DNA from 2 places in the Paenibacillus sp. 05T425 genome. Region 2 is predicted to be linked to the other one. Evidence: riboswitches for the same ligand, from Rfam matches in the RefSeq annotation. Region 2 holds a riboswitch; the other holds the start of a gene.

Region 1 (10,207 bases), on a different contig from region 2:
TATCGAACGGCGCCATCTCAATGAACGGCGAGAAGATCACCGACCTCGAGTTCGCGGTTTCGTCCGAGCATGCAATCGGCGGGAAATTCATCATTATTCGCAAAGGCAAGAAAAACTACAGCCTTGTTAAACTAACGTAAATTACTTAAAAAAAGCTTCCGAAGGCATGTTATCATGCGCTAAGGAAGCTTTTTTCTTATTGCTGCTTCGACTTAGCAAGCTGCTGCCTAAGCTCGGCGTTTTTCGCCGTCAGTTGCTTCGTTAAGTCTGCTTGCGATGCTTCAAGCTTCGCGGCTTCATCCTTCAGCTTCGTAAGCTGGGTCATTTTGCTGCTTAGGTCGCTGGGCGAAGAGCTCAGCTTACTGTCTTTTTGCAGTTGTTTTATTTTCGCGCTCACTTTTGCAAGTTTCGTTTTATCGTTCGCAAGCTGATTCTGCGTATCGGCAATTTCTCTTTTTAGACGGCTAATAATTGAAGAAGTGAAGCTAATGGACATATGGGCACCTCGTAATCGTAGTGTGTGGCAAATTCTATCTTATCATATAAATCTCCACCTCCTGAAGAAAAGGGCGCACTTGACCTGAACAACTTTGGACAACCGTGAACAAATATGTGCAACTTACCAATTGGCGCAAAAACTTTTTGGCTCTAAATGGCTGTGAACTTGATGTGACTTAGAGCATTTTTGCGGATTGACTTGGAGCGCTAAGTTTAGTGGATGACTTGTGATGCTATATGGTGCTTGGATAAATTGAAATGGCAGGTAAGCTCCTACACGGCATGAAGCGGGTACGCTCCAAAAGCCAGCTCATCTGCTATAGTGTCATTCTAGGCAACTAATTAGCCTTGTACCAAGCGAGCCACCTGTTTAGTTCGATATCAGGCAACTAAAGGGGATTGTTTGGTGAGGTAGTGGCGAATCGGCCGAATTAGTTCGATGAAAGGCAACTATCGAGCTCACAACCGTGAGGCAACGGAGATTAGTTCGACGAAATGCACCTAATGAGCCATATACCCGGCGGTGAGCTCATACACGGCATGAATTTAAAACAAATGCATGACAAATGCCGATTAATCGGATATGATAAGCAACATAATTTCATAGTAGGAACAGGTGCCAATGATCAGTCTCGATTCCGTCGAGCTGTCGATTGGTTAAAAGGGAAGCGAGTGCAAATCTCGCGCGGTCCCGCCGCTGTATAAGAAGAGTTCTTGCAAGATGCCACTGGGAAACCGGGAAGGATGCAAGGGCGATGACGCTTGAGCCAGAATACCTGCCTGTTTCGATATGCCATTCATTCTACGAGCGATAGGAGGATGTTTTTTAGTGTGGGCTTTTTGCTGTGTGCGCTATTAAACCTTTTGCCGATTGCGGCGGAAGGTTTTTTTTGTGCGCGCTGAAAGTATGGTAGACAAGATTTAGTAGAAATCGAAGGACTGGAAAGGAAGTAATGAAAAGATGATCAGGAACAAGTATTTAGCGTGGCTGCTTATCGCAAGCATCCTATTCTCTGTCGTGTTCACGAACGGAGCCAGCATTGCGCTCGCGGCGGAGGATGAATCTGATTCGGCTGCCTATGACGTGCTTGAAAGCATGGTTAGCTCCCAAGATAGCGTCGATGAAGCACTTGCCGATCTAAACGAAGTATTGAGCACCGATGAGGAAGATACGGAGCTGCCCATTATCGAAGTTGTAGGCATAGAAAACAACGCCATCTTAACCAACAGCGAATTAGATTTCGCCGTTACGGTAACGGACAACGTATCGGAAGCGATCACTCCTCAAGTGAAGCTGAATGGGACGGTCATTACGGGAACGGATGGACAATATACGGCGACGCTGATCGCTGGCAACAACACGATTGCGATAACAGCTGATGATGAGGCCGGCAACAAAGCAGAGCAAACCTTTGTCGTTACGTACAAGCAAACGTTCGACGCCCTGCTGGAGCAACAAATCGATGCAAACCTTGCTTATATCCAGAAAACCGTCACGAATCCCGTATTCGGAACGGGGAGCGGGGACTGGTCCGTCCTCTCGCTTGCGCGGGGACAATATGACGTTCCAAACGGATATTACGATATCTACTATAATAATGTAGCCAATAAAGTCACCGAGCTAATGACGGCTAACTCGGGCGTGCTCGACAAGACGAAAAGCACGGAGCATTCCCGCGTTATTCTTGGACTTACATCCGTTGGCCGGGATATAACGGACGTTGCCGGCTTTGACTTGAGAAGCGCGTTAGCAGACTTCGATTACGTCAAGAAGCAAGGCAATAACGGTCCGATATTCGCGCTGATTGCGCTGGACAGTCATGACTATGAAATTCCTGTCGCTCCTGTAGGAAAGACGCAAACGACAAGGGAAAATCTCGTTCAATTTTTGCTCGATAAGGAAATAAAGAAAGGTACCGATCAAGCAGGCGGTTGGGCACTAGGAACGAGCGCAGCCGATGTGGATATGACAGCCATGGCGCTGCAAGCGCTGGTTCCTTATTACGAGACGAACACTAATGTAAAGGGAGCTGCGGATCGAGCGATTGCGTGGTTATCCAAAGCACAAAGCGCGGACGGAGGCTATACGAGTTGGGGATCCTCGAGTAGCGAAAGCATCGCACAAGTTATTACGGCTTTATCCGGCTTTGGGGTAGATGCCCACACGGATGAGCGTTTTATTAAAAACGGCATCTCGGCATTGGACGCGCTATTGGCTTTCGCAGTGCCCGAAGGCGGCTTCAAACATGTCAAGACGGGTAAAGTTGACGGCATGGCAACCGACCAAGGCACATACGCGCTTGTTGCCTACAGTCGATACATTAACGGACTGACGTATTTGTACGATATGACCGACGTAGAGATTTTGACGCCGGATACGAAACAGCCCGTCATCTCGGTTGAGGGGATCGTTAATGGTCAGGAAGTCGATTTGGAACACCTTGGCTTTAATGTTTCGGTTACGGATAATCGAACCAAGGGCATCGTTCCGGTAGTGAAGCTGAACGATACTATCGTTAGCAGCAAGAACGGGAAGTACGAGGCGACGCTTCGCGAAGGAGCGAACACGATTGTCGTAACAGCCGTGGATGCGGCGGGCAATATAGCGGAGAGCACTTTTACATTTACTTATAAGCCTGGAACCGTTCAGACAGCTCAAAATCATTTGAAAAAAAGCTTAACCTATCTGCTTGCGACGGTGAATAACCCGACATGGGGAACGCTTGGCGGAGAATGGTCCATTTTCACGCTTGCGCGGGCCGGACATGACGTGCCTAAAGGGTATTACGAGACGTATTACAATAATGCGAATGCCGCAATTAAAAAGGAAATCGAGGAATACGGTGCGTTTTGGTCGAGCACCGACTACTCCAGAACGATGATCGGACTTGCTTCCATCGGGATGGACGTTTCGAATATCGGCGGAATCGATCTGAAGGACGGTTTGGCGGACTACGATTTCGTAAGCGGGCAAGGTCTTAACGGTCCGGTATTCGCTTTGCTTGCTATCGATGCCTACGATTATGAAATTCCAGAAGCAGCCCCCGGAAAGGTGCAGACGGATAAAGAAAAATTAATTCAATCTATATTGGACAAAGAAATCAACAAAGGCACGGATAATGCGGGAGGATGGACTTTCTACGGAGATGTGGCGGATCCCGACATGACTTCAATGGCCATACAAGCATTAACGCCTTATTGTGCAGCCAGAAGCGATGTCAAAGCCGCGGTGGACAGAGCCGTTGATTGGTTATCCAATGCTCAAATGAGCGATGGAGGCTTTGATAATTGGGGTGCAAACAGCGAAAGCACCGCGCAAGTCATAGTCGCTCTAACGGGACTGGGCATTGACCCTCATACCGATGCCAGATTCATTAAAAACGGCAAATCGGCTTTGAATGCTTTGCTTGACTTCGCCGTTGCCGGTGGTGGATTCAAGCACGTGCAAATGGAGAGCGATGCCAATGCGATGGCTACCGATCAAGGCACGTATGCACTTGTTGCGTATGACCGGTTCCTGAAAGGAATGAACCGTCTCTATGACATGACGGACGTCGAGCTCTATGTGCCCGAACCAACGAAGGACGGTAACGAGCTTGAGCTTCCTGCCGGCGATAAGCCGGAGGTAGTCATTCCGCAGGACAACGAGGATTACACGATTCCGATCACGGCAAGCGACAGCGGCAAAGAAGTGACGATAACGATTCCGGAGGGCAAGTCGTCTAAAGTATCCGTTGACCTTTCAGGCGCAGTGAACCTGCCGGAAATCAAGGCCGTAAAGGGTGGAGCTGCTGCTTTCATTCCAAGCGGTACGCGGGTTGTGAGCGGCGATGCTTCGGCAATCGAGCTGCTGACGTCGAAATCGGTGACGGATCCTGCGTTGATCGCTCAGATTAGCGACAGTCTTCCGGATAATCGCAGCCTGGATGCGCTCGTACAAGCGTTCTCCATGGGCGGCAGCGGAAGAGTCGAGTTCAGCGATTACGTAACGCTGACGTTCATAGGAAAAGCTGGCAAGGATGCGGCTTACATCGAGGGGGGCATCGCCTATCCAATCGGGAAGTTTGCCAACGATGCGGCGGGCAAAGCAAGCGGCAAGAACGAATATGCGTATGACAGCGGATCCGATCTCATCGTCAAAACGAATCATTTTACGGACTATGTCGCTTATTCGTCTTCTGAGGTCGAAGCACCAGGTGGCGGTACGGAGCCTCAGCCGAAAACATATGCGACGTTGTCGGTCGACAAGATGACGATTAATAAATGTTTTGTATTGAGCCCTACTAAAGTTGAGCTGCAGTCCGGGGATACGGTATGGACGGTGCTCAAGCGTGTGCTTGGCAGCAAAAATATTAACATGCAATATTCATGGAGCGAGGAATACAACAGCGTCTACGTAGAATCGATTGCCGGAGACGGTGAGTTCGATCACGGCCAGTATAGCGGTTGGATGTACAACGTGAATGGCATTTATCCGAATTACGGCGCAAGCTTGTATGAGCTTGAAGACGGAGACGTTATTCAATGGCGCTATACGACAAATTTGGGTGAAGACTTGGACATATACGATCCGAGCCAATGTTTCTCGGAGCTCCCATCGGACGGAAAATCGTCAGAACTGATCGTAAACCCTAACGAATCTAACCCGGTCGTTCAAGTACCGAACGATGCTCAGAAAAACTATTTCATTAAATTATCAAAAGAACATAACAATACCGACAACATTACGGTTCAAATTCCTACTACGAACTTAAAGCTGCAACTGCAGCTGGCGGACGTTGCGGACGGTATTCCGCATGTAACGGCCGTTAAAGGAAATATAACCGCGGCGATCGCGAAGGGCACAAAGCTATTGTCTGGCCCGCAAACGATAGAGCTTCTGTCTGCGCCGAGCATTACGATTTCCGAGCTTGAAAATCTGATTAAGTCATCTCTTGCCGGCAGCACAGCTTCTCTTAAAAATGTGAATTACGCTTTCGTACTCGGCAATGACAAGGAACCTGTGAATTTCGATACGCCGGTGACAATCTCACTGAAAGACGCGGCAGGTCAAGTTCCGGGGTACTACGAGAAAAACAAGTTTACGGAAATAAAGGTTTACGATACGGATGAGCAAGGCGCACTGGAAACAAAAGACAACGAGAAAAAAATCTATGCATTCGTGAACGGCAATGATCTTGTTATTAAATCGAATATCGGCGCGGCATTCGTGGCGTATACGAAGCAAGCGATCGACATCGCGAAGCTGTATTCCGATAGCTCATCCATCTCGGCATGGGCTTATCAAGCCATTACCGATGCGACCGGGAAAGGGTTCGTTCAAGGCAGCAACGGAAAGTTCAATCCGAAATCGACGATAACAAGAGCGGAGTTCACGAAGCTGTTGGTATCTGTGCTTGGATTGAAGACGGATATTGACAATGCGATCGCCTTTACGGACGTTGCCAAGGATGATTGGTTCTACCCGTACGTCAATGCGGCATATAAGGCAGGCTTCGTATCGGGCTACGATAATAAGTTTGATCCGAGCAAGAGCATTACGCGCGAACAGATGGCGGCTACGATTGTTCGAGCGCTCGGTTTGAAAGCAGCAACCCCTGTAACGCCTATCAAAGATTTGAGCTCAGTATCGAACTGGGCCAACAAAGACGTACAAACGATTGTCGCATTGGAATTGATGCTCGGTTACGGCAACCAGTTCCAGCCGAAAGCTGACGTTACGAGAGAAATGGCAGCAGTCGTTGCAATGAGGGCTTATGCTCTTACCGGTAAGCAGGCAGAACAGCCTGAAGCTGGGCAGGATCAAGCAGTCAAGCAGGTTATCAATGAGGCTGCATCTTACTTGCAGAAGACTGTAACCAATCCAATTATCGCAAGCATTGGCGGTGAATGGTCAGTACTGGGACTTGCTCGTTCGGGGGTAAACGTTCCAGACGGCTACTATGCCAAGTATGTAGCCAATGTCGAACAAACCCTTAAGGAAAAAGAAGGAAAGCTTCATCATGTCAAATACACGGAATACGACAGGGTCGTCCTAGCGCTTACCGCGCTAGGGAAGAAAGTCGACAATGTGGCAGGATACAACCTGCTCAAGCCGTTGGCCGATTTCAATACCGTCATTAAACAAGGTATTAACGGTCCTATATTCGCTTTGATTGCTCTGGACAGCAAAGGTTACGAGATTCCGGTCGACTCGGCAGTCAAGACGCAAACGACGAGAGCGCTATTGATCGACTTCATACTGGGACGTGAAATCGCAGGTGGAGGCTGGGCGCTTGGCGAGGAAGCGGCTGCGGCCGATCCGGATATTACGGCAATGGCTATTCAAAGCCTTACGTCTTACTATGGCACCAACGAGAAGGTGAAGGCAGCCGTGGATCGCGGCTTGGTATGGCTGTCCAAGGCACAGCTAGCGGATGGCAGTTATGCAAGCTGGGGTTCGTCGAATGCCGAAAGTATTGCGCAGGTCGTCGTTGCTCTATCTGGACTTGGCATCGACGCGGATACCGATCCGCGTTTCGTGAAGAACGGCCATTCGGCGCTTGACGCGCTACTTGGCTTCGCCGTGAAGGGCGGAGGCTTCTATCATGTGAAGCCGGGCGGTATTGACAACGGAGGCGCGAAGCCTGGCGAAGTCGACTTGATGGCAACGGATCAATCCTTCTATGCTTTAGTCGCATATGACAGATTCATTAAAGGGCTTAACCGATTGTATGAGATGTCGGATGTCACTTAATAGAGCAGATGCAAGCAAGGCAGGCGCGACAATATGAATAATAAAAAATGGCTCGCAGCGCTGGCGATAATAGCCGTTCTGGCGGTTGCTTTCTTCTGGGGCGGCGATTATGGCAAAAGCACGCAGCCGAGCAAGAGCAGTGAGGCCGCTTCGCAGGTGGTGGAAGAGGGCGAGGTTTCGTTGGACGAAGAGAGCGAGCGGCCGACAACGACTCCGGACATCGCCGGTGCGAACGAGCCGAGCTTAAATCCGCAGGCGACGGGAAGTGTTATTGTTGAAGCGGGCGAAACATCGCCTGCTTCAACCGAAGCTACCGGCACACCTTCGGCAACGCCGAAGCCGAAGCCAGATAAGCCTGAGGCAACGGCCACGGTAACGAGCCGTCCGGCAGAAACGAAGACGCCGGCAACGACGCAGACGACCAAGGAACCCGATAAGGATAAATATCTTACAGATCCCGTCCCTTCAGGCAAGCCGAAACCAGTGGAGCCACAGGATGTTACGGTCGACAAGAACAAAAAGCTGACCGTCACGTTATCCGTAAGCGCCGCTACTATACTGGACAATTTGGATATGCTCGACGAGGACAAGCTAGAAGTGCTACCGAAGGACGGGGTTATCTACAAGGCTCGCAAAGTGACTTTTTACGAAGGTGAATCGGTATTCGACGTGCTGCTTCGGGAAATGAAGGCGAACAAAATTCATATGGAATTCGAGATGACTCCGATCTATAACAGCAACTATATCGAAGGTATCAACAATTTGTACGAATTTGATTGCGGCGAGCTGAGCGGCTGGATGTACAAGGTGAATGGATGGTTTCCGAACTACGGCAGCAGCCGCTACAAGCTGAAGGACGGCGATGTCGTTGATTGGGTATATACATGCGATCTTGGACGCGACGTGGGCGGCGATGCGGCCACGGGAGGAACGGGACAATGAATAGGGAAGCGAACCGCGACAGCTTCTCCGGTTATCATCCATTCATAAGCTTCGGATATTTTGCCGTAGTGATTGCTTTCAGTATGCTGTTCATGCATCCCGTATTTCAAGCGATAGCGCTATTTAGCGCTATCGCTTACTCTATTATGCTGAAGCGCAGGAAAGCCGTTAGATTCAACGTTCTATATATGCTTCCGCTGCTGCTTGGGATGGCGGCGTTGAATCCGCTTTTTAACCACGCGGGTGTCACGATTCTATTTTACTTGAAAAACGGTAATCCGATTACGCTGGAATCGATCTTATACGGACTCGCTTCCGCATGTATGTTCGTAACGGTTATTGTATGGTTCTCTTGTTATAATGCCGTCATGACTTCGGATAAATTTATTTATTTGTTCGGACGAATTTTGCCCGCGCTGTCGCTTATTTTTTCTATGGCGCTCCGACTCGTGCCACGCTATATGCATCAGATCAAGATCATATCGAACGCGCAGCGGAGCATCGGCAGGGATGTGACGCAGGGCAGCCTGCTTGCCAGAGTTCGCAACGGACTGACGATCCTTTCCATAATGACGACCTGGGCACTCGAAAATGCGATTGAAACGGCCGATTCGATGAAAGCCAGAGGTTATGGGTTGCCGGGGAGGACGAGCTTCTCGCTTTATCGGTTTGATCGGCGGGATAAAGCGGTGCTTGCTATCATGCTGGTACTCATCGCCGCCATTCTATACGGATGGGCAATAGGCGAAAATACGATGCGTTATTTTCCCTCGATGAAAGCGGCTGAAATGAAGGCGGTTAGCCTGGCCGTGTATGTCGCGTATCTCGGATTATGTTTGCTGCCTGTCATTACAAATGCGGTGGAGGAACTGAAATGGAAAGCTATCGAATCAAGGATTTAAGCTTCAAGTTTCCTCTTGCAGAAGAGGAGGCGCTGAAAGGAATCAATCTCACAATCCATAGCGGTGAGTTCATTACGATCTGCGGAAGGTCCGGCTGCGGCAAGAGCACGCTGCTAAGGCAGCTGAAGCCGATGCTTGCGCCGCACGGCGAGCGTACGGGACAAATCCATTTTCGCGGCATTCCCATTGAGCAAATCGACCAAAGAACACAGGCATCGGATATCGGCTTTGTGCTGCAGCATCCCGACAACCAGATCGTAACGGACAAAGTGTGGCATGAGCTGGCTTTCGGCCTCGAGAGCTTAGGCGCAGACAACGCGGCGATTCGTCTAAGGGTAGCCGAGATGGCGAGCTTCTTCGGCATCCAGACTTGGTTTCACAAGAACGTGACGGAATTGTCAGGCGGGCAGAAGCAGCTCCTCAATTTGGCTTCCATCATGGCGATGCAGCCTTCCGTGCTTATTTTGGACGAACCAACTTCCCAGCTCGATCCGATCGCCGCGACCGATTTTCTAGAGACGGTGTTCAAAATCAATCGCGAGCTCGGTACGACGATCATTATGACCGAGCATCGGCTCGAAGAAGCGCTTCCGCTCTCGGATCGCGTCATCGTTATGGACGAAGGCTCGATTATAGCGGACGATTCGCCTTGGGTTGTAGGCGAAGCGCTAGCTCGCATGAACCATCCGATGTTCGCTTCGATGCCGTCTCCCATTCAAATCTGTGCCGGCGTTGACAGCGAGCTGCCTTGTCCGATTACAGTCAAGGAAGGGCGACAATGGCTGAATGCGTATCTGGAAGGCAAGACGGCTGCCGAATCGGGGATCGCTGAGGGACGACGGGACGTATCGAAGAAGTCGCACAGCAAGGCAATCATGTTCCAAGACGTTTGGTTTAAGTACGAGAAGAACGGGGCGGATGTCATCAAGGATTTGTCGCTGGAGGTTGGCGAAGGTGAGTTCCACTGCATCGTCGGTGGCAACGGGACGGGGAAGTCTACCGCGTTATCTTTAATTGGCGGTATTCTTAAGCCTTATAGAGGGAAGGTGCTTATCGGCGGCAAAAACGTCGCGAAACTGAACGACAGAGAACTATTCACACACAATCTTGGCATTCTACCTCAAAATCC
Region 2 (10,207 bases):
ACTCGGTCATCTGTCCGTCAATGAGCAGTACCGTATTAATCGTACCTGGCTCATATGCCGAGAAGGTTTGGCGCGGCAACCCGGCCCGTGCAGCGTTGCGCGTGCCCGACGTCGTGATGCACAGCAGCTTAAACCGATCGCCCTCCAGCTCCTTCACAGACGCATGGGTCAACTTCGCCGCAGTCAACATGCCGATCGTATGCTCAGCCTTGCTTCCCCAACCTTCACAGCGGTGAACAAAGTCCGCGATCGGATCGTCACAGCGATAATCAAGCGGCACCTTCCAGTTCACGATATGATCGGCCCGGGAGAAACCGCCAGGATGAATGGCGCTGCTTAACGCCTGAACCGGTTCTTGCAGGCTCGCTACAATTCGATCGTCCAGCAGCTCCAGACGCAATCCGCTCCAGATGAAAGAATCGTAGACGGTGGAGCCGCTGCGAAACGGCTGACTCATGACCTCACCTGCGCTAAACAGTGTTTGAAGGCTGCCACGAGCGCTTCATTTTGGAATCTTCGTTTGACGGCTACTCGCACATACGTATGATCTAGTCCAGGGAATCGCGAAGCATCTCTAATGAGAACACCTTCCTTGCCCATGGCAAGCTGCAGCATGCTGGCGCTTAAACGCAGCTGTTGCGGGATTCGAAGCAGCAAATAATTCGTTACGCCGTCATTCACCTCGAAGCCAAGCTCCTGCAATTGCTGAACTAGCCATGGACGCTCTTCTGCAAGCCAGTTATGCGTTTGCTTCGCGAACTCCCGCTCTTCTAGAACCGCTTCGCCGATCATCTGCGCAAGCGAATTGACGCTCCATGGCACTTGCAGGCGCTTCAATGCGCTAAGCGATTTCGGAACGCCGACGATATAGCCGAGCCGAATGCCTGGTATGGAATAAAACTTCGTCATCGAACGGATGACGAACAGACGTTCATTCACGGCCGCTTCCCGCACAAGGCTGAACTGCTCCTCCTCAGGGACAAAATCCATGAACGCTTCGTCAACAACGACGTAAGCGCCGCTGTCAAGCAATGCCTTAATGAGCTTTGGATCCACTAATTGACCTGTCGGATTATTAGGCGATCCTAACATATATAAGGAAGCGTTGCTGGCATCGATCGCATTGCCGACAGCTTCCGAATCGAGCTTGAATTGATTGTCGCCGGACAACGCGATTTCATAGATCGATCCGCCGATCTTGCGAACCGCATCCCCATATTCGTCGAAGCACGGAATAGCGAGAGCCGTTACCTGCGGATGAAGTGAGCGAACGACGAGATCGATAAGCTCCGCCGCTCCGTTCCCGATTACGATATTATGCTCATCGATTCCGTGCAGCTGCGACAGCTTCTTGCGCAGGCCGCGAACAGCCGGGTCGGGATAACGATCGATAAGCGTCGCGTATTCAATAAGCACTGTCTTCACCGAGGGCGGCGGTCCTAGCGGATTCATATTGGAGCTGTAATCAAGGAATGTATCCGCTGCTCTGCCGAACGCTTCCTCAGCTGTATGCAGGTCACCGCCATGGCCGTATCTCTCCAACATCCCTTTCCCCCCCTTTCCTACCACATCATGAAAATAAATAATTCGAGCCTAATATAATTACTGCCATTAATAAAATAACAGCCTCTACCGCTTCATTCATTGCACCATATGTATCTCCCGTTAATCCTCCGAGCTTATTTGCTAGCCAAATGGCCAATATGCCCCCTGAAACGAACGTAGACAATAAGCAGGCTAACGTGATGACGATGGACGTCTCAATCGAATTCTGACACACAGCAACGATGAAGAAGGTAATGAGTCCGCCTATAATCAACGATAAGCCAGCCGCCGACTTTCTTACCCCGGCGAAGAGCGCTCCGATTCCATCGCCTTGCCGAGCATTCGGCCAACCTGCAATCGCTATGCCCATCCAAGCACGTCCCCATATCGGTGAAGCGGCAATGATCGGAAGCACAATCTCAAGTCGACCGTCATCCCCTATCAGCTCCGCCAGAAGCGATGCTTTGAGAAGCAGCAGCAATACAGCAGCGAGCACCCCCATCGCTCCTACGCGGCTATCCTTCATAATTTCCAGCATTCGCTCGCGCGAGCGGTGGCTGAGCACGCCATCGGCCGTATCCATCCATCCGTCCATATGAAGCCCGCCACTCAACGCCGTCCATAGTGCCAGCAGCAGCACCGCTGACGGCCAAGGAGGCAGAAAGAGCTGCAGCAGCCACGCAACTCCCGCAACAATGATGCCAATAAAAGCTCCCGCAATCGGAAAGTAGAGGACACTTCGCGTCAACACCGGGGAAGTAAAGGGTATTTGTATGGGGATAGGAAACCGTGTCAGAAATTGAAAAGCCGCAACAAGCGCCTGCCCGTGCAGCTTCAGCTTATGAGCAGCCATGCTGTGATCACTCCTGCCAATAGAATAACGCTGACACCGTACAACAAACGTATCGTCAGCACAATATCGTCTGGCTTCAACGGGCGCAGCGGCCAGCCCATTCGCGCGCGTTCGCTGGTCACCCCGAAGTAGACGTTCGTCCCGCCGAGCTCAACGCCTATGGCTCCGGCTGCAGCAGACTCCGGAATGCCGCTGTTCGGACTCGGGTGCCGGCGAGCGAAGACGAGCATCGACTTCACGGCCCTAATTGCCTTCATCTTAGGCAGGAGCAGCGCCGATAACGCCATCAAAGCTCCCGTAAGCCGAGCAGGTATATAATTCAACACATCGTCGGTACGAGCCGAGCACCAGCCGAAATGCCGGTATTTATCGTTCCGATAGCCGACCATGGAATCGAGTGTATTCGCCGCGCGATAAAGCATAGCTAGCGGCGCGCCTCCCAACAAAGCAAATACGAGAGGCGACACTAGAGCATCGACCGTATTTTCGGCTACCGTCTCAATAGCGGCCCTGGACGCTTCGCCTTCATCCAACTGCGTCGTATCCCGCCCAACGATATAACCGACATATTTCCGGGCTTCATCCAATCTGCCGGCGACTAACGGCTTATAGACAAGCATAGCCGCCTCCTTGAGCCCTTTTACTGCAATCGTTGTCGAGATGAACCATGCGCTAACCGCATATCCGAACCAAAGATGGATCGCATCGGCTACCTCTACGATGATCGCCATGATTAGCCAACTAGCAGCGAGAACGGCAACGGTTAACACAATGCCGAGCATCTTGACCCTAGTTGGCCGATTGGAGTATCGCTCAGGCGCGAGCCATCGCTCCAGCAGCCGAATAAGACGGCCGATCCATATGACTGGGTGCGTCGGCCATTTCGGATCGCCGACGATCCAATCGATCACAATCGCCGCAGCAACCAGAGCAAGCAGCTCCGGCATGGAATAGAAGCTCATAGCTGCTCCCATCTGAACGCTATCGTTTTCAAGTCAACCGGAATGCCTGCTGTTACGAGAAATACGCGCTCGCACACCGCGGCAATACGTTGGTTCATCCGTCCGGCTTCGTCCCGGAACGCTCTGCCCAGCGGATACTCCGGCACGATACCGTCACCGACCTCATTCGTCACAATGATGAGCGGATAAGGATACCTCTCGATTGCAGCTACGAGCTTCGTTATCTCCTGCTCTAGTCGCTGATCGCCAAGCATTTCGTAATCGACGCGAAGCATCCAATTCGTGAGCCAAAGCGTCAAACAATCCAGCAGGAGCGCAGGGACAGTCTGTGCAGCGTCCTGCTCGTATTCCCCGAATTCAGTCCGAAGCTTATCGATCAGATCCGCTGCTTCATACGGTTCCTCGAGCGTCGTCCAAGCGTAGCCCGTGCCTTCACGGTCTTGCTGATGCCTCGCGATACGATCATTCATCTCTTCGTCATACGATTGGCAGGTCGCAATATAGACACCATGATTGCCGGTTCTCATTGCATATTGCTCGGCGAAGCTGCTCTTGCCGCTGCGAGCGCCGCCCGTTACGAGTATGGCCACATCATTCACCTACCCTTTGGACACGCCGGCGCTCTCGAATGTCGCCATCTCTTGCATCAGCTTCAGCGCAGCGTCTATGAAATGAAAGCTTAATACGGCGCCCGTTCCCTCGCCAAGACGCATCTCCAGCTGAATCATCGGCGACAAACCAATAGCTGCCAACAGCTTTAAATGTCCTTGCTCGTGTGAAAGATGTGATGCAAGCATATACGGCTTCGCCTGTTCCGTGATCCGCGAAGCTACAAGCGCCGCCGCAGAAGAGATGAAGCCGTCTATCACGACAGGACAGCCGTTAGCCGCAGCTCCGATAATTACGCCAACCAAGCCGGCAATCTCAGCGCCGCCGACTTTGGCAAGCACATCAATCGGATCGGAAGAATCGGGGTTATTAACCGCGATCGAACATTTTACAACCTCGATCTTGCGTACTCTCGCCTCATCGTTAATGCCTGTTCCTCTTCCTACAGACTGCTCCGGCGAAAGACCCGTCAGCACACTCGCGATTGCCGAGCTAGCCGTCGTATTGCCGATGCCCATCTCGCCCGTTGCGAATACCCGAACACCTGCCGCTGCCTGCTCATCGACGAGCTCGATACCTGCCGCTATCGCTTGAAGCGCTTGCTCTCTCGTCATTGCCGGCCCCTTCGCCATATTAGCCGTTCCGTGAACGACTTTGCGGCTAACGAGCTTCGGATGCTCCAGATCGGCGTTGACGCCTATATCAACGCAAATCACATCCGCGCCGGCTTGCCGTGCGAGCACATTAACGGCAGCGCCGCCATTCAGAAAGTTGAGCACCATCTGCGGCGTCACTGCAGGAGGAAATGCGCTAACCCCTTCCTCGCATACACCATGATCGCCCGCCATAACAATGACCGTCTTGCGGGTCATATCCGGCCATAGTTGACCCGATATGCCAGCAAGCTGACAAGCGATGGCTTCCAGCTTGCCAAGACTGCCGGGAGGTTTCGTCAAGCTGTCCGAATGTTGCTGTGCCTGCTCTGCAGCTTTGTGATCGAATTCCCGTATGCGGGAGACCGCTGATTCCAGCGTATCCTGCCATTTGTTATTCATGTTCTTGCTCCCCTCTTTATTTCCGAAATCCGCATATATTCGTTAGACCGAAGCGCTAGGCTGCAGCATAATTTGCGGCATGCCCGTTACCGGATGCGGCACGATAGTTGTTGTTGTTTCATATACCTTTTCAATTAACGACGTTGTCAGCACTTCCTTAGGCGTTCCGACGGCAGCAATCTTCCCTTCATGCAGGACGACGAGCTCATCGCAATATAACGAAGCCAAGTTAAGATCATGCAATACGGCAATAACGGTTAATCCGCGCTCCCGCTGCCATGACCTCACGGTATCCAGCAATTGCACTTGGTACCCGATATCCAAATACGTTGTCGGCTCATCAAGCAATATGATCGACGGTTCCTGCACCATCAGCTTCGCAAGCGCAACACGCTGCCGTTCTCCGCCGCTTAGTTGATCCATCCTGCGTCCCTGCAGTCCAGTCAGACCCATAGCCTCGAGCGCCTTATCGATGATATCCGCCGGATCACTCTCCTCATTGCCAAGCCAGCTCTGATACGGATAACGCCCCATGCCAACGACCTCACGCACCGTAAACCCGACCGGGGGCAATCCGCCCTGCTGCAATACGGCCATCTTGCGTGCCAATGTTTTGCGCGGCAACGATACGATTGGCTCGCCTGCCAGCAGCACTTCGCCTTTCGCTGCCCTATCAACGCCGGACAGCAGATGAAGCAGCGTTGACTTGCCGACCCCGTTAGGCCCTATAATGCCATAGATCTTGCCTTCCGCGAATGAGCAGTCGAGCTCATGAAGCACCGTTCGGCCCTGAATTGTCTGTACAATTCCTTTTGCCTCCAAGATAGCTATAGCTGACCGCCTCCATTCATCTTGCGCCGATGGAGCAGATAGGCAAAGAACGGCGCGCCGATCAGCGCCGTCACGACGCCTAGCGGAATTTCCCTCGGGCTAAGCGCATTGCGCGCGAGCGTATCCGCCCACAAAACGAATATGCCGCCTCCAATAGCCGCAAGCGGCGTAATCAGCCTATAATCCGGACCCACGAGCAAACGGATCAAGTGGGGTACTACGAGCCCGACGAAGCCGATAACGCCTGAAACGGATACGGCAGCTGCCGTAAGCAGCGTAGATGCGATCAGCACGATCAGCTTCGTACGCTCCACGCGAACGCCGGCATGGGCGGCGTGGCGTTCGCCTAGAACGAATAAATTGAGCGATTGGCTATAGATGAGAATAATAGGGAATCCGATGACAAGAAACGGAATGAGCATATATACATTGTCCCAGTTGCGCATCGCAAGCGAACCCATTAACCAGAACAAAATTTGATTGACGACGCCTTCAGACAGCGACACCATGAACGATACGAAAGCGCCTAAGAAGGCTTGAATGATGACACCGGATAAAATAAGCGTTTCAATATGCATCGCCCCTTTGCTTCGCGATAGCCAGAATACGCCAAACAACGTGATGCTTCCCGTCAGAAACGCGACAAGAGGAATCGTCCACATGCCTAAAGCCATCTGGAGTCCGAACAAAATAATAAAGGCAGCGCCTACCGAGCTTCCTGAGGCGACGCCTAACGTATACGGATCGGCAAGCGGATTGCGCAGCACGCCTTGGAAACCCGTACCCGCAAGCGCTAGACAAGCGCCGACGAGGACGGCAAGCAGCACGCGGGACAGCCTTACCTGCGTAACAATGGCTACTTCGCCTTTGGTATAGAGGTCTTCGCCCCCTTTCACCCACGGAAGCTCGTGAATAAGAATGCCCCATACCTTGCTTACCGTAAGACCCGACGTACCAATAGAAAGACTTATGATCATAGAAACGGCAAGAAGGAGCAAAGCTGCTCCTCCATAAATGATACCTTTATGTTTCATTGCTTATTTGACGAGATCCGGGTGAATAACCTTCGCTAGCTCAAGCAATCCATCGGCGAGACGCGGACCTACGCGTACGAGCGGGTCTTCTGTCACGGCGAACATTTGCTTGTTCTTCACTGCATCGATAACGTCCCAACCAGGACGGCTCTCAATACCGGCTACAATCGGATTCGGCTCCTCCTTCCACGCTGGGTACACAATCAGTTGCGGATTTTTGGCAACGACCTCTTCCGCGTTCACCTCGAACCACCCTTGACTTCCGGCTGCCACATTCGTTCCGCCAGCTAGCGTCAGCAGTTCATCGAGGAACGTGCCAGAACCCACCGTCCAGCCGGGCGAGAATTCCAAATACACATTTTTCTTCTCTGCGTCTTTCACTGCGTCCGTTACCTGCTGCTTCACTTGAATCATATGGTCAGCAACTGTGGCAGCTTCCGCTTGTCTATTCATAATTTTACCTAAAGTATCGATTTTGGCAACTACTGCGTCATAAGTTAGCGGATCCGTTGCGTATACAGGGATATTAAGCTCGCGAAGCTGCTTAATCGCATCCACGTTCATCGATGATGAAGCAATGACCAGATCCGGATTGAGACCCGTAACCACCTCAATATTCGTCGTCATATCGCCTACGAGTTGCTTAGCTACTGCCGCTTCCGGATAGTTGCTATAGCTGTCCACACCAACGACCTGCTCTCCGGATCCGATCGCATAGATCGTTTCCGTCTCGCTTGGCGCCAGCGAAACGATCTTCGTAGGTGCTTGCGCGAATGTAATTTCCGTTCCCGTATCGTCCTTCACCGTAAGCGGATATTCCGTAGTTGCTGCGTTTTCCTGTTCGTTGTCAGGCGCGTTCGTCGGCGCTTTCGTAGCAGCATTCGATGGCTGATTCGATGCTTGCCCCTCATTATTGGTGTTCGCTCCGCAAGCAGTCATGATGACGAGCATCATCGCCAGCAGCAGCCCAATCCAAGCTTTGTTCATCTTATTCATTAATTAACACACTCCTAAACGTTCTATTTATCTAGCAAATCGGTATTACTCGTTATAGCTGTTACATTCGAATAAAACATGATGTTACTTTTAGCCTGTATTTCATACAGCCTAATCGGGAACAATCGACCTTTACTTGACGCTTGATTGTAAAGCATTTAGTCAAAATCGACATTTTGGCCCCTTGTCGCGCTTCCCCGTCCATTTGGCTGCACAATATCCAATCAAACTTAGATATGGACGCGTTACAAGCCTTTTACTTGTATAAAATCCAATCAAAAGGCACTACTTGATAAGATTTAAACATCAAAAAAAGCATTTCCGACGTCTTGTCAGAAATGCTGCGCGAATTCCGCTTCCAAAGCGGCAAATAGCTACTACTCGTGTGCAACACCTCCTAGTTCCTCGTAGGATTCAGCGTTAATAAGCAGGCAGGTCTCCTGACTTGGAATATATGCCATCGGCGTCTTCCCGAGCGTCCAAGCTCAGTGACAATATGCCGCGGCATCGGCCTTGCAACGAGAGCAGTCGCTCTCCGGCCATTCCTTACAGTGGCGGGTCCGCGCCGGATTCTCACCGGCTTCCCTATTAAGTCGGAGTGGTTGTTTAAGCAGCATTCAAGCTGTTCATATAAACCTTCTCGACACCTAGTTATTTTCTATGAAATTGTCAGATGTAACTATACACATCTTCCAATCTTTTGTCTATCCCTATCGCCAAAGTCAGACTATTGTTGAACGTCGCCGGCGTTCTTTCATCCCGCTGCGCCGCATAGGTAACTAAAGACGCTGTTAATTGGTTTCTTGCCTACAAAAAAAGATACAGAAAGGTGCGCTTATGATAAACTCTGACGAATCAATAGTAACGACCCGAGCACGAACGCCACTTCTTAAGTGGTCGCTCGCCTTGCTTGCCGCTGCCGTCATCATCACCGCTGCGTTCGCGTGGCTGCAAACGACGGAAGCTGCCCCACCTGCCGTCACGGAGCATTCCTTCGAAGAAGGCTCATTGACGTGGGAGATCGGCCGCTATCCGGCCAAAGTGCTCGATCTGAATGATTTTCGCCTCAGTCTTAGAAATTCCGAGGGAGCGCCGTTACGTAACGCTGAGTTATCCATCGTGTTAGATATGATCGGAATGAACTGCGGCAATTACAGCTTCAAGTTAACCGAGACCGCTCCCGGCGTCTACGAGGGCGAAGGCATGCCGTTGATGGCTGGAACGTGGAAAGCAACGTTGACGCTGGATACGGCGGATGGCAACTATATCCTTGCAAGGCGGCTCTCTGCCGTCCACTGATGATCGTTACCATAACCACGGCGAAATGCTCGGAATGACGCCGTTCACGGCCAATCCCCGCATAATGGACAATAGCCCTACAGCAATTGCCGTTACTACGCCTGCCTTGCGCATGAATCTTCTCCAGCGCCTGCCGGCGAAAGCAGCGATAGAAGCCGCGGCAGCTAGCGCCGGGAACGTAGATAGTCCGAAGATAGCCATGATGGCCGCGCCTTCCAATGGCGAGCCGCTGGCCGCAGCGTTCATCTGCATCGCATAGGTCAAGCCGCAAGGCAGGAAGCCGAAAGCAATGCCCGTCGCAAGCAAATGCGTAGTTTCGCTGGCAGGTGACTTCCCTGTTCTGCCGACCAACCGCTTATGCAGCAAAGCAGACAGCTTGCCCATAAGCGGCAGTTGAAACCTGCGCCATAACCATAATAATACGAAGCAGCCGCCTACGATTGAAGCAATGCCTTGAATGCCCGCAAGCTTGCCGGCGAGATCGACGAATGAGCCGACTGCGCCCATAACTGCGCCAAGCACCGTATAAGACGTGATGCGACCTGCATTGTACAGCAGCATGGAACGGCGGGCTGACACTGTCGATTGAAGCGATACGGTCGACACGATGCCTCCGCACATGCCGATGCAATGCGGTGCGCTGAACAGTCCTGTCAGCACGATTAAGCCGATCAGATTCCACGTAAGCGTCATCGACGTCTCCGTTCCTCGCGCTTAATTTGGCCGCCTAGCCGAAGCGCGTTGCCGACGACCGATACGGAGCTCAGCGCCATCGCCGTTCCGGCCATCCAAGGCTTAAGCATGCCGAGCGCCGCGAACGGAATGATGATGCCGTTATAGAGGAAGGCGAAAGCGAGATTTTGCCGCACGTTGCGAAGCGTTAATCTGCTAATTCGAATGGCTCCAGGAATGGCGAGCAATCGCGAATTAAGCAGCGACAGATGTCCGGCTGCGAGCGCCGCATCCGTCCCGTTGCCCATCGCGATGCCGACATCGGAGGATGCGAGCGCCGGCGCATCATTC

Evidence for each region. A riboswitch is a leader RNA that binds a small molecule or an ion and turns the genes downstream of it on or off. The one in region 2 is predicted to bind cobalamin.
Region 1: another riboswitch for cobalamin. It lies ahead of AC1DF0_RS24770 (S-layer homology domain-containing protein); the one in region 2 lies ahead of AC1DF0_RS19925 (ABC transporter substrate-binding protein).

The regions. Positions count from the first base shown of each region.
Region 1 is NZ_JBFTLA010000012.1:112,761-122,967, forward strand. Features, by position in the region: gene tyrS (tyrosine--tRNA ligase) at 1-140, shown strand, start outside; gene AC1DF0_RS24765 (hypothetical protein) at 197-496, opposite strand; cobalamin riboswitch at 1,096-1,296, shown strand; gene AC1DF0_RS24770 (S-layer homology domain-containing protein) at 1,460-7,234, shown strand; gene AC1DF0_RS24775 (DUF4430 domain-containing protein) at 7,268-8,176, shown strand; gene AC1DF0_RS24780 (energy-coupling factor transporter transmembrane component T) at 8,173-9,078, shown strand; gene AC1DF0_RS24785 (ABC transporter ATP-binding protein) at 9,051-10,207, shown strand, end outside.
Region 2 is NZ_JBFTLA010000008.1:199,017-209,223, forward strand. Features, by position in the region: gene AC1DF0_RS19885 (adenosylcobinamide amidohydrolase) at 1-457, opposite strand, end outside; gene cobD (threonine-phosphate decarboxylase CobD) at 454-1,545, opposite strand; gene cobS (adenosylcobinamide-GDP ribazoletransferase) at 1,571-2,398, opposite strand; gene cbiB (adenosylcobinamide-phosphate synthase CbiB) at 2,380-3,360, opposite strand; gene cobU (bifunctional adenosylcobinamide kinase/adenosylcobinamide-phosphate guanylyltransferase) at 3,357-3,950, opposite strand; gene cobT (nicotinate-nucleotide--dimethylbenzimidazole phosphoribosyltransferase) at 3,960-5,024, opposite strand; gene AC1DF0_RS19915 (ABC transporter ATP-binding protein) at 5,067-5,846, opposite strand; gene AC1DF0_RS19920 (FecCD family ABC transporter permease) at 5,852-6,889, opposite strand; gene AC1DF0_RS19925 (ABC transporter substrate-binding protein) at 6,893-7,885, opposite strand; cobalamin riboswitch at 8,299-8,540, opposite strand; gene AC1DF0_RS19930 (hypothetical protein) at 8,723-9,184, shown strand; gene AC1DF0_RS19935 (sulfite exporter TauE/SafE family protein) at 9,191-9,877, opposite strand; gene AC1DF0_RS19940 (heavy metal translocating P-type ATPase) at 9,874-10,207, opposite strand, start outside.